DNA from 2 places in the Paraburkholderia sp. AV2 genome. Region 1 is predicted to be linked to the other one. Evidence: predicted binding sites of a transcription regulator. Region 1 holds the regulator's gene; the other holds the start of a gene.
The links. Region 1 encodes HrcA, which represses chaperone genes, less so after heat shock. Its sites were predicted from a motif close to TTAGCACTCNNNNNNNNNGAGTGCTAA; they were not measured.

Region 1 (6,573 bases):
GGCCCACCACTTCCGCCACGCCGCCGCCTATGCCGGTGTCGACTTCGTCGAAGATCAGCGTGGGTGTTGGGCTCGCGGCGCTCGCGATCACGGCGAGCGCGAGGCTGATGCGCGCGAGCTCGCCGCCCGAAGCGATCTTCGCGAGCGGCCGCAACGGCACGCCCGCATGACCCGCGACGCGGAATTCGATCTGCTCCAGCCCGTGCGCGCCACCTTCCGCAAGCGGCACGAGCGCGACTTCGAAGCTGCCGCCCGCCATCGAAAGCTCCTGCATCCCCTGCGTGACCGCCACCCCAAGCGCCTTCGCCGCTTTTGCGCGGGCCTTGGAAAGCTGCTTCGCTTCGGCGAGATACGCCTCGTAGGCGCGGTCGGCGGCGGCGCGCAGGCTGTCGAGGTCCGCGGCGGCGTCGAGCGTGGCGAGTTGCGCGCGCCGCGCCGCGTGTTCTTCGGGCATCGTCCCGGGCTGCAGGCGGAACTTGCGGGCCGTCGAATGCAGCGCGTCGAGACGCTTTTCCACCTGGGCGAGCCGGTCGGGATCGAGTTCGAGCCGCTGCGCGTAGTGCGACAGCGAGTACGCCGCTTCCTGAAGCTGGATCGCCGCCGGTTCGAGCGCGGCGAGCGCGTCGCCTAGCGCCGGGTCGATTTCCGCCAGGTCGCGCAGCTTCGAGACGATGCTGTTCAGATGCGAAAGCATCGCCTCGTCGGATTCGGAGAGTGCGGTAAGCGCGCCCTGCACGCCGTCGATCAGGTTCGCCGAATGCGTGAGGCGCCGGTGTTCCGTGTTGATCTCTTCCCACTCGCCCGGCTGCGGCGCGAGCTTGTCGAGCTCCGCGAGCTGCCACGCGAGGCGCTCGCGTTCGAGCTGCAGTTCGCGGTCGCGCGACTGGGCGGTTTCCACGGCCTGGCGGGCGTCGCGCACCGTGCGCCACGCGCGGGTGACGGCGGCGGCGAGCTCGGTCAGGCCCGCATGCGTGTCGAAGAGCTCGCGCTGGGCGTCGGGACGCATCAGTAGCTGATGCGCGTGCTGGCCGTGGATGTCCACGAGCATCTCGCCAACCTCGCGCAGCTGCGTGAGCGTGGCCGGCGTGCCGTTGATGAACGCGCGCGAGCGGCCGCCGCCATCCACCACGCGGCGCAGCATCACGGTGTTTTCGCCGTCGGGGCTCGCGAGCGCCTGGTCGTCGAGCCATGAGGCGACGTGCGGCGGGACATCGAATTCGGCGGTGATGTCGGCACGGGTCTCGCCGGTGCGCACGACGCCTGCGTCGGCGCGGGCGCCGAGCGTCAGCGCGAGCGCGTCGATCAGGATCGACTTGCCCGCACCGGTCTCGCCGGAGAAAACGGAAAAGCCGTTGTCGAATTCGAGGTCGAGCGCCGCGACGATCACGAAGTCGCGAATCGAGAGATGGCGGAGCATGGAGTTTGGCTGCCTGCGGTTGGCGTGCGGTCGGAAAGATGAGCGGGCGCGCGGCGCGGTCAGCCTTCGGGATCGTCCTGAGGGATCGACGGATGCTCGTTCCAGTGCAGCTTCTTGCGCAGCGTCGCGTAATAGCTGTAGCCGACCGGATGCAGGAAGGGCACGGTATGGCGCGAGCGGCGCACTTCGATCACGTCGCCGAGTTCGAGCGAGGTGAACGACTGCATGTCGAAGTTCACGTTGACGTCGCGGCCCGCCACGATCTGAATGCTGACCTTGCAATCGTCGGGCAGCACGATCGGGCGGTTCGAGAGCGCGTGCGGCGCGATCGGCACGAGCACGAGGCCCTGCAGTTGCGGATGCAGGATCGGCCCCTGCGAGGAGAGCGCGTAGGCGGTCGAGCCCGTGGGCGTTGCGACGATCAGCCCGTCGGAGCGCTGGTTGTACATGAAGCGGCCGTCCACGTGCACGCGCAGCTCGGCCATGCCGGAGAAGCCGCTGCGGTTCACGACCACGTCGTTGAAGGCGAGCGCGTGATAGATCGGGTCGCCGTCGCGGGTGATGCGCGATTCCAGCAGCGTGCGCTCCTCGCGCTCGAACGAGCCGGCGAGCAGTTGCGGCACGATCTCCTGCATGTCCGAGAACGGGATGTCGGTGATGAACCCGAGCCGCCCGTGGTTGATGCCGATCAGCGGCGTGCGGTAGGGTGCGAGCTGGCGTCCGATGCCGAGCATCGTGCCGTCGCCGCCGAGCACGACCGCGACGTCCGCGCGCGCGCCGATCTCGGCGGCCTGGAGCGCGGGGTAGCCGGCGGCGCCGATCTCGTGGGCCGTCTGAGCCTCGAACACCACGTCGAAGCCCAGCTTCGAGATGGTCTGCGCGAGCGACATCAGCGGCTCGCCGATACCTTGCGTGTTGCTCCGGCCGACTAGCGCGACGGTCTTGAACTGGCTCTGGATCTTCTGGATTCGCATGCCGGCATTACACCATAGTCAGATCGTGAAAAGAACCTGGCGGTCCCCGGGAAGGCCGGACGGCGGTGCTTTGCGCATTTCCCGATAGAATCGGTGACGCGGTGATGACAACGCCGCGCGCCGCGCGCGGATGCCGCAAAAGCCTCGGAGCTCCGTTTCGCGCGAGCGGAGCGCACTCGCGGCCCGGCGGCCATTAGGCTAGAATTTTCAGTCATGCTAGATCCCCGCGCACAAACCCTCCTCAAGACGCTGATCGAGCGCTACATCGCCGAAGGCCAGCCGGTCGGCTCGCGCACGCTGTCGCGCTATTCCGGTCTGGAACTGAGCCCGGCGACGATCCGCAACGTCATGTCGGATCTGGAGGAGCTGGGACTCGTATCCAGCCCGCACACCTCGGCGGGACGCGTGCCCACCCCGCGCGGCTATCGCCTCTTCGTGGACACGATGCTTACCGTCGAGTCCGCCGCCGACGAAGAAGCGGTCACGCAGGCGGTCAAGACCACCCTGCGCCCCGGCGAGACGCAGAAAGTGGTGGCCGCGGCCGCCAGCGTGCTGTCCAATCTCACGCAGTTCGCGGGGGTGGTGCTGACGCCGCGCCGCAGCCACGTGTTCAAGCAGATCGAGTTCATGCGCCTTTCCGCCAGGCGAATCCTGCTCATCATCGTGACGCCCGAAGGCGACGTGCAGAATCGCATCATGGCGACGCAGCGCGATTTCTCGCCCTCCGAGCTCATCGAAGCCTCCAATTACATCAACGCGCATTTCGCAGGCCTCTCGTTCGACGAGGTGCGCCAGCGGCTGCGCGACGAAATCGACGCGCTGCGCGGCGACATGACCACGCTGATGCACGCCGCCGTGACGGCGAGCACCGACGAGTCCGACGTCGGTGAAACCGTGCTCATTTCGGGCGAGCGCAATTTGCTCGAAGTGGCCGACCTTTCGTCGGACATGGCGCGGCTGCGCAAGCTCTTCGACGTGTTCGACCAGAAGACGAGCCTCCTGCAACTGCTCGACGTATCGAGCCACGCACAGGGCGTGCAGATCTTCATTGGCGGCGAGTCGAATCTGGTGCCGATCGAGGAAATGAGCGTCGTGACCGCGCCGTACGAGGTCAACGGCAAGATCGTGGGCACGCTCGGCGTGATCGGCCCGACGCGCATGGCGTACAACCGCGTGATTCCCATCGTCGACATTACCGCGCGCCTCCTTTCGCTCACGCTCAGCCAGAACTGAGCCGCTCACGTTTTCATCATGGAGCAAACGCGCGCGGCGCGCCATTGGCCGAATGGCCGGCTGGGCGCGCACGACCCGGCCGCTATAATGGTTCCCTTGTGCAACCGTTGCTGCGCTCGATGGACTTGAGGCGCGGCGCAAGTCTTCGCCTATGCGTTTCGATCTGGAGCGGCCGCTGCAGTCCGCCGGCGCGCATCGCGTCGCCGTGCTGCTGATCAATCTGGGCACGCCCGACGCGCCCACGCCGCGCGCGGTGCGTCGCTATCTGGCGCAGTTTCTTTCCGACCCGCGCGTGGTCGAGATTCCTGCGCCCGTCTGGCAGGTCATCCTGCGCACGCTGATCCTGCCGCTGCGCGGACGCTCGTCGGCGAAGAAGTATGCGGCGGTCTGGACGCCCGAAGGCTCGCCGCTGCGCGTGCACACGCAAAAGCAGACCGACGGCCTGCGCCACCTGCTGCATGCGAACGACTATGCGGTCATCGTCGATTACGCCATGCGCTACGGCACGCCCGACATGCTCTCGGTGCTCCGGCAGCTCAAGCTGTCGGGCGCAGAGCGCATTCTGCTCGTGCCGATGTATCCGCAGTACTCCGCCTCGACCACGGCTACGGCATTCGACGCCGCGTTCGCCGCGCTCGGCCGCATGCGCAACCAGCCGGAAATCCGCACGGTGCGCGCGTATCACGACCATCCGGCCTACATCGCGGCGCTCGCGGCGCAGGTCCAGCAGTACTGGCAGGCGCACGGCCGGCCCGACTTCGCCGCGGGCGACCGCCTCGTGCTGAGCTTTCACGGTGTGCCTAGCCGCACGCTCGACCTTGGCGATCCGTATCACGACCAATGCCAGCAGACGGCATCGCTCCTCATGCACGCGCTCGAACTGACGCCGGTGGAATGCCGCGTCACGTTCCAGTCGCGCTTTGGCCGGGCGCAGTGGCTGCAGCCCTACACGGCGCCGACGCTGCGCGAACTCGGGCAGGGCGGCGTGCGGCGCGCCGACGTGTTCTGTCCCGGTTTTACGGCAGACTGCCTCGAAACGATCGAGGAAATCGGCATGGAAGTGCGCGACGAATTTTTGCATGGGGGCGGCAAGGCGTTTCACCGCATTCCCTGTCTGAACTCGTCGCCGGCGTGGATCGCCGCTCTCGGCGAAATCGTCGCCCAGAACCTGCAGGGCTGGCCGGTGCGGGCCGCGTCCCCGGCCGGCGCGCTCGCCTGAATCCGGCTCGGACGCTCTTCATCTTCATCGTATGAACTACAAGATCTCGACCGACCCGTCCGCGCGCCTGCGCATCGACAAGTGGCTATGGGCCGCCCGGTTCTTCAAGACCCGCTCGCTCGCGGCGGACGCCGTCGGCAAGGGGCACGTGCGCATCGGCGGCGCGGTGGTGAAGGCGTCGAAAGAGGCGCGCGTGGGCGAACTCGTCGAAATCGAGATCGACCATGTGCTCTGGGAGGTCGAGGTGCTGGGTTTGTGCGACGTGCGCGGCCCGGCTAGCGTCGCGCAAACCCTCTACGCGGAAACGCAGGCAGGGCGCGAGCGGCGCACAGCGGAGCAGGAGCGCAGGCGGCTCTTTCGCGAGCCCGCGGCGGTGCTGCACGGACGGCCGACGAAGCGCGACCGACGCACTATCGACAAACTTGGGCGTGAGGGTTGAACAGCGCTTCCATGGCGGCATGAACGCCGCCATATTCGGTCGTGTTGTCGGTTACGGCGCCCGACATGCAGATGGTGGTGGTTCCGGCAATGAGTACCAGCGCGACCACCGATATTGCAAAGGTCAGTTTCACGGTACTCCCCCGGGAGAAATGCACGGCGAAAACGGCCAGCTCGGTGTTGGGTACGGGTCTCAGACGCACTTGCAGGGTCAGGGTAAACGTGGTCCGAGCAGTACCTGTTCCTGAGTGTAGGTCAGGCGAGCGGCGCACTCAATTTCATTTTTGCGGCGCCGCAGTAATGGTTGTAACGGCCAGTTTCCCAAGTCTGAAAAATTGTAAAAAAGCCGCAAAAAACCCTTGAAATCGGCAATCCGGCACCCAAGTGCAGTCGCAACATGCAAAGCGGGTGTCGTGCCGGAGCAACATGGTGCGAACTACCGGGCAGGGTGCCCGGGGCTTTGCTCCTTTTTTGATTATCCAACCACGTTCAGCGACATGGAAAACACGCAAGAGAACCCGACGAGCCAGAATCCCACGCCCGCGGACGAGGCGTCGCAAACCGGCGCGCCGGCGCAGCCCGAAGCGGCTGCTGCAGAGTCGGCGCAGGGCGGCGTGGACGCTGCGCTGGCCGAAGCGCAGGCGAAGATCGCCGAGTTGCAGGATGCGTTCGTCCGCGCGAAGGCGGAAACCGAGAACGTGCGCCGTCGCGGCCAGGAAGATGTCCAGAAGGCACACAAGTTTGCCATCGAGAGTTTCGCCGAGCACCTGCTGCCGGTCGTGGACAGCCTCGAAGCGGCCGTCACGCATAGCTCGGACGACCTCGCGAAGGTGCGCGAGGGCGTCGAACTGACGCTGCGGCAACTCGCCGGCGCCCTCGAAAAAGGCAAGGTGCTGGCTATCAACCCGGTGGGCGAGAAGTTCGACCCGCATCGCCACCAGGCCATTTCGATGGTGCCGTCGGAGCAGGAGGCGAACACTGTCGTCGCCGTGCTGCAGAAGGGCTACGTGATTGCCGACCGCGTGCTGCGTCCGGCGCTCGTCACGGTCTCCCAGCCGAAGTAAGCGAGATGAAAGTGTTCACGCCGAACCGTCCCGGTTGCGGCGTGGCGATTGAAAAAAATTAATAACCGGATAGCGCCCAGGGTCTTGAAAACGCCTCAGTGGCACTTATTTGGGCAGCAGTTCCGGATTAAAGCGAACGGGCAGCGCAAAGCGCAGGCGCCGTTCGCACAGCGACCAATTATTGGAGATTAGCTAAATGGGCAAAATCATCGGCATCGACCTCGGCAC
Region 2 (6,573 bases), on a different contig from region 1:
CCGATATCCCGTCCAGGACAGCTAGTGCGGAAGAGGATCGGCCTCGCCCGCGGTGCCTGCCTGGCGTGACGGCGCAGCCGCAATCGCCTCGCCCAGCGCGCGCACCGCGCTCGTCGCGTCGGGCTGCGGCACCCCCGCTGCGATCTTGTGCAGCATAGCGCGCAGCGCTTCGCTCGCATGCTCGATGGCAGCGGCGTCCGGCGCCGCGACAGGACTCGCGGCTCGCTCGGCCTCACCCGCCTCTTGCGGCACCGCGTGCGCGGTGCGCCGCCACGCGAGGCCCAGCGCGTCCGCGAGCAAACCCACATGACCCAGCCCGAGCGCCCACGCTGCCGCGCCGAGGCGGTAGGCCGCCTCGGCCGCGAGCAGCGCCTGCGCGGCATCGCGCGGCGCACGCCTTGCGTGCGTACGCGCGTGCCCCTCCAGCTCGACCATCGAGGCATCGGCGGTCTGCAGGAAATCGTCGTACGCATTGGCGTTCACCGCGAGCGCGCCCAGCTGACGCGTGGGGGCAACGTGCGATGCCACGGCGTCGGCCTGCGCCGCCCCCACCTCCCAGAGCGCCTCGGAAGCCTGCGTGCCCGCCACGTGCCAATCCACTGTCACGCCGTAGTCATGCAGCAGTTCCACGTCGGCGGTATCTTCCGCGGCTGCGCCGAAGAGCGCGTAGTCGCGCCATAACAGCGCGAGCGTCGCCCGCACGAGCGATTGCGGCGCAACGCGCAGACCATGCGCGTGATCGCCCAGCAGCAGATTGCAGCGGGCGTAGAAACGCCGTGCCTCGTCGTCGCCCCAGACGGACGCGCCGCGGCGCAGCGCATGGGCACAGGCCAGCGCGAGGCGCCAGTAGTCGTAGGGGTCGGAGCTTGCGAGCTCGGCGAAACAGGTATTCATTTCGTCGAAGGCCGCACTCGCCCACGCGGCCGCGGCACGGTTGCCGCTGGCAAGCCGCGTCTTGAGCGCGGGCAATAGCGCCGCCTCGTAGCGGGCGCGCAGTTGGGCCAGCTTGTGGGCCGGTTGCGCGCGCAGCGTGGCAGCCGCAACCGGCCGGCCGAACAGCGCCACGTCCTCGTAATGCAGCGAGACGCCGGGCGTATGCTCGGCAAGCACGCCGAAGAGCGCATGTTGCTGCGCATACAGCGCGGGCGAGCAGCTCAACTCGCGCAGGTTGTGGCGTTCGAGCGCCGCCAGCAGATTCGCGGCCGCGTCCCGGAAGAGCAGGTGCACACCGGCGTCGGTATCGTCGTCGGGTGCGGGGCGTGGCAGTTGGCCGGGCGGGGTCACCACGCGCGCCGGCGCCACCATCGCGAGCGGCGAAGCGAGCAGCAAGGTATCGGCGAAGCGTGCCGCCGCGAGCCAGCCCGCGTCGCGCAGCGTACGCGCGGCGCGGCGCAGCGGCGTGGCCACGTCGCCGTGCGCGTCGAGCGCGGCGAGCACTTCGGCAAGCGCCGTCTGGGCGAGCGGCACCCGGCCGCCACGAGGATTGGGCAGCGCTTCGAAATGAGCGACGAACGTTGAACGAAGACTCATGAGCGAACGCCGAAATCGGTTGTGAACCTCGCGGTCGTAAACCTCGCGATTGCGAACCTGGCCCACGACCGTCGTGGGCGGGCGGACTGGGCACGAAACATGCCGCAGCCGCCCCCGACGCGCGGAAAGCGCGTCAGATCTGGACCATCTCGAAGTCTTCCTTGCGCGCGCCGCACTCGGGACAGGTCCAGTTGATCGGGACGTCCTCCCAGCGCGTGCCGGGGGCAATGCCCTCGTCCGGCAAACCGGCTTCTTCGTCGTAGATCCAGCCGCAGATCAGGCACATCCAGCTTCTATATTCCATTCTTATGCCGCGTCGAAAGGTCGAAAAATCGGTCAGAAAACAAGAGCCATGATGGTACCGTGTTGCCGATTGTGTGCCTAGCAACCGTGCCTCGGAATCGTCGTGTGTCAGGGGCGCGCTTTACGATGAGGCGTCGGAGCGGCGTGCCGCTACGCAAAAATCCCCGCTCCGCCCATGCCATCCGTCCCCAGACGTGCGGATAAGCCGCATAATTGGAGCGTCGGCGCGACTCGCGCCACGTGTAACTGCACACTCGCCACCTCCATGCCCAGCGACACCCCTCCCATCGTCCTTACTTTCGGCCTTTCCGATCCGACCGGCGGCGGCGGCCTGCAAGCCGACCTGCTCACGCTCGCCAGCATGGGCTGCCACGGCGTCAGCGTGCTCACCGGCTACACGGTACGCGACTCGGCGGGCTGCGACGAGGTGACCGGCCTCGACCCCGAAGTCGTCGCGACCCAGGCGCGCATGCTGCTGGAAGACATGCCGGTGGCCGCCTTCAAGGTAGGCGCGGCAACGCGCGCCGAAGTCGTGAGCGCGATCGCCGAAGTCGTGGCCGACTACGACGACATCCCGCTCATCCTCACGCCCGACTTCACGCTCGACGACGAGCACGTGCTGGCCGCCGACGAACTGCGCGAGACGATTGCCGATCTGCTCGCGCCGCAAACCACGCTCCTGATCGCCGACGCCGCGACGCTGCTTGCGCTGGCCCAGCCCGACAGCGACGCGGAAGCGCCCAGCCTCGACGCCGCGATCGCCCACCTGCTCTCGACCGGATGCGAGTACATCCTTGCGATGGAGACCGGCACGCATCGCCTCGTCAACACGCTCTACTGCGAGGACGGCCAGTTGCGCCAGGATCTGTGGGACCGCCCCGCGCAACCGCTGATGGGCCTTAACGATACGCTTGGCGCCGCCATCGCGGCGCTGCTCGCCAACGGCCAGGAACCGCCCGAAGCGGTGCGCGAGGCGCAGGAGTATCTCTATCAGGCCGCGCAGAGCGCGTTCAGGCCCGGGATGGGCGCGTGGATTCCGGACCGGTTCTTCTGGGCGCGGAGCAACGACAGCGAAGACGGCGAGAAGCCGTCGGGCGATGTGGGAGAGGCGCCACCGCCGGCTGGCGAGGCTCAGCACTGATTGGAACGTTGCGCCGCCGGTCCGCGGTCGGTAGCGCAAAATTCAGGCGTAAAAAAACCCGCATCTCTGCGGGTTTTTTGTCTGGGCAGGAAACACGCCTCGCAGCGTGTTTCCCTGCACTTCGATGTAATCGCGGCGCGAGCCGTTCTTACATGTCCATGCCCATGCCGCCCATGCCGCCGGGCATGCCGCCAGGCATCGGAGCATCTTCCTTCGGCACTTCTGCGACAGCGGCGTCCGTCGTCAGGAGCAGGCCTGCGACCGAAGCTGCGTTTTGCAGCGCGGTGCGCGTGACCTTCGTCGGGTCGACCACGCCGGCTTCCACCAGGTCGCCGTACTCGCCGGTCGCTGCGTTGTAGCCGTAGTTGCCGCTGCCAGCCGCAACCGCTGCCACGACGACCGAAGCTTCTTCGCCGCCGTTCGTGACGATCTGGCGCAGCGGCTCTTCCATGGCGCGCAGGACGATCTTGATACCGGCATCCTGGTCTGCGTTGGCGCCCTTCACGCTGGCGATTGCCGTGCGTGCGCGGATCAGCGCAACGCCGCCGCCGGGGACGATGCCTTCTTCAACGGCAGCGCGGGTGGCGTGCAGCGCGTCTTCCACGCGTGCCTTCTTTTCCTTCATTTCGACTTCGGTCGCAGCGCCAACCTTGATCACTGCCACGCCGCCTGCCAGCTTGGCAACGCGCTCTTGCAGCTTTTCACGGTCGTAGTCCGACGTCGCTTCTTCGATCTGCGTGCGGATTTGCTTGACGCGCGCTTCGATGTTCGCGGCCACGCCTGCGCCGTCGATGATCGTCGTGTTTTCCTTGCCCACTTCGATGCGCTTCGCTTGACCGAGTTCGTTCAGCGTTGCCTTTTCGAGCGTCAGGCCAGTTTCTTCAGCGATGACCTGGCCGCCGGTCAGGATCGCGATGTCTTCCAGCATGGCCTTGCGACGGTCGCCGAAGCCCGGAGCCTTGACGGCGACGGTCTTCAGGATGCCACGGATGTTGTTGACGACCAGCGTTGCCAGAGCTTCGCCTTCGACGTCTTCGGCGATGATCAGCAGCGGACGGCCAGCCTTCGCGACTTGTTCCAGAACCGGCAGCAGATCGCGGATGTTCGAGATCTTCTTGTCGAACAGCAGGACGAACGGGCTTTCCAGCACGGCGACTTGCTTGTCCGGGTTGTTGATGAAGTACGGCGAGAGGTAGCCGCGGTCGAACTGCATACCTTCGACCACTTCCAGCTCGTCTTGCAGCGACTTGCCGTCTTCGACGGTGATGACGCCTTCCTTGCCGACCTTGTCCATCGCTTCAGCGATACGGTCGCCGATCGACGAATCGCTATTCGCCGAGATCGAGCCGACTTGCGCGATTTCCTTGTTGGTCGTGCAGGGCTTGCTGATCTTGCGCAGTTCTTCGATTGCTGCGGCGACGGCCTTGTCGATGCCGCGCTTCAGGTCCATCGGGTTCATGCCCGATGCGACGTACTTCATGCCTTCGCGGACGATCGACTGGGCCAGAACCGTAGCCGTCGTCGTGCCGTCGCCGGCGTTGTCGCTGGTCTTGGAAGCCACTTCCTTGACCATTTGCGCGCCCATGTTCTGGAGCTTGTCCTTGAGCTCGATTTCCTTCGCGACCGAGACACCGTCCTTGGTGACCGTCGGGCCGCCGAACGAGCGCTCGAGGACCACGTTGCGGCCCTTCGGACCCAGCGTGACCTTCACAGCGTTGGCGAGAATGTTCACGCCTTCAACCATCTTGGAACGGGCGGAATCGCCGAACACGACGTCTTTAGCTGCCATCTTTTAACTCCTTGAATTCTGGGAAATTTCTCGGCGCGGCGATGAACTTACTTGTTCACCACGGCCATGATGTCTTCTTCGCGCATCACCAGCAGTTCGTTGCCGTCGACCTTGACGGTCTGGCCAGCGTACTTGCCGAACAGGACGCGATCGCCAACCTTCACGTCGAGCGCGATCAGGGCGCCCTTGTCGTCGCGCTTGCCCGGGCCGATGGCCAGGACTTCACCTTGATCCGGCTTTTCTGCCGCTGCGTCCGGGATCACGATGCCCGAAGCGGTCTTGGTTTCTTGATCCAGGCGCTTGACGATCACGCGATCATGCAAAGGACGAAGGTTCATGGATGGATCCTCTCTTGATTAGGACTTGAAGACAGTCAAGAACACCTGACTGGCGAGCGGGCCAGCCAGAGAATTGTTAGCACTCTCGTGCAGTGAGTGCTAATTATATGGACGAGGAGTGACAAATTCAAGAACGGGGGCGGATGGTCTTGGTATTGTCGAGATTCACTCAACCTGGAACTTTGTTCACTTAAGCTGGAACTCAACACCAAGAGGCAGCCCACGCAGAACTCCATTTCCCCCGAAAAAACAATGCCTTAACCCCCACACTTGCTATGGTGGGCGGTCAGCGTCCAAGAGGACGCACGTCGTTTTCCCAATGGACAAGACCGCCATGCACGCCAGGTAAGGCGGACGTCCCTGGGGGAAATCCCGATCTCTACCCAGAAAGTCCGACCCAAATATCTAGGAGGGAGGACTGGAGCCCAGCTTCCGCCTCTGGCATGGCAGAGATGCCCCAACGGCCGGCCGCGTACCGGCGCAGCAACGAACAGGCCACCCTGACCTCCGCATCCGCGCGCGGAAGGCCGTCACGGAGTAGCAGTCGGCAGGCGTGCTTCCGCGTACTTTTTGTTCCGCCGCACCGTAAGCAGGTTGTTTTCTGTCGCGATGGAGGCAATTTGCTCCAGATATGAATCCTGCGCCGAACAACCTTCGTGGAAGCCCCCAATCCCGTCCGTACAACCCCGAACAGCGTCGCTCCCGGCCTATGGTAAAGTCGATTCATACCATTCCGGTATCGATTCTCAAAACTAGCTGCAATCGTGACCAAACCTAGCTTCCAGCCCGTCGGCGGTGCACATGCCATTGAAATGATGGCGATCGGAATTGAGTGGGCAACTCCGCTCACTGAGACGCAACTCGGAGATCTGCAGAAGGTCTACGACAGCGCGCCCGAGATTCGCGACTTTCTTCCTAGTCATGCCCCGCTCCAAGGTTTTTCAATACAGCATGTCGCACAGTTCGATGCTGCGAAGCAACAGCCCCAGATAATTTCGCCGCCGCAGTTTGTGACACAAATTTCCGGCTTCGATATGAGTCAACTTGACTCGGCTGGAAAGGTTTCGTGGGTGACGTCGGTTCGCCCCCCGGTCTTATCCTGCACCTGCAGCGTCTACGACCGTTGGAAGAACGTCAAACCGAAGTCCCTCTCTATCCTGCAGCCGTTTATCGACGTGGTACTGAGCGCCGGTGTAAAAATCCGCGCCATTGGCTTGCAATATCAGGATGCTTTCCGTCTGCCAGATGGAATCTCTCAAGAGGTCTCCAAGGAACTTTTCCGTCAGGACGGACTTTGGCTTCCACGCCACGTATTTAACGAACCATCGTATTGGCACTGCCATCAGGGCTGGTTCTCAAAGGGTCCAACCGAACGTCGGATTCTGAACAACGTAACGACTGACATTTCTGACGTAAATGGCGCTTGCTTCGCCCGTCTCGGCGGCCAACATCGCGTCTTCTCTACGTCGTTT

Region 2: groES (co-chaperone GroES) is a predicted target of HrcA. The motif match lies at 5,178-5,204, and genes of this name have one in related genera.

Annotation. Positions count from the first base shown of each region.
Region 1 is NZ_JBANLK010000021.1:19,260-25,832, reverse strand. It holds gene recN (DNA repair protein RecN) at 1-1,417, opposite strand, end outside; gene V8683_RS16230 (NAD kinase) at 1,477-2,391, opposite strand; gene hrcA (heat-inducible transcriptional repressor HrcA) at 2,605-3,624, shown strand; gene hemH (ferrochelatase) at 3,776-4,843, shown strand; gene V8683_RS16215 (RNA-binding S4 domain-containing protein) at 4,875-5,282, shown strand; gene V8683_RS16210 (hypothetical protein) at 5,254-5,415, opposite strand; gene grpE (nucleotide exchange factor GrpE) at 5,779-6,345, shown strand; gene dnaK (molecular chaperone DnaK) at 6,542-6,573, shown strand, end outside.
Region 2 is NZ_JBANLK010000029.1:70,765-77,337, forward strand. It holds gene V8683_RS19980 (hypothetical protein) at 22-1,530, opposite strand; gene V8683_RS19985 (rubredoxin) at 1,664-1,834, opposite strand; gene V8683_RS19990 (hydroxymethylpyrimidine/phosphomethylpyrimidine kinase) at 2,099-2,974, shown strand; gene groL (chaperonin GroEL) at 3,123-4,763, opposite strand; gene groES (co-chaperone GroES) at 4,811-5,101, opposite strand; gene V8683_RS20005 (TIGR04255 family protein) at 5,866-6,573, shown strand, end outside.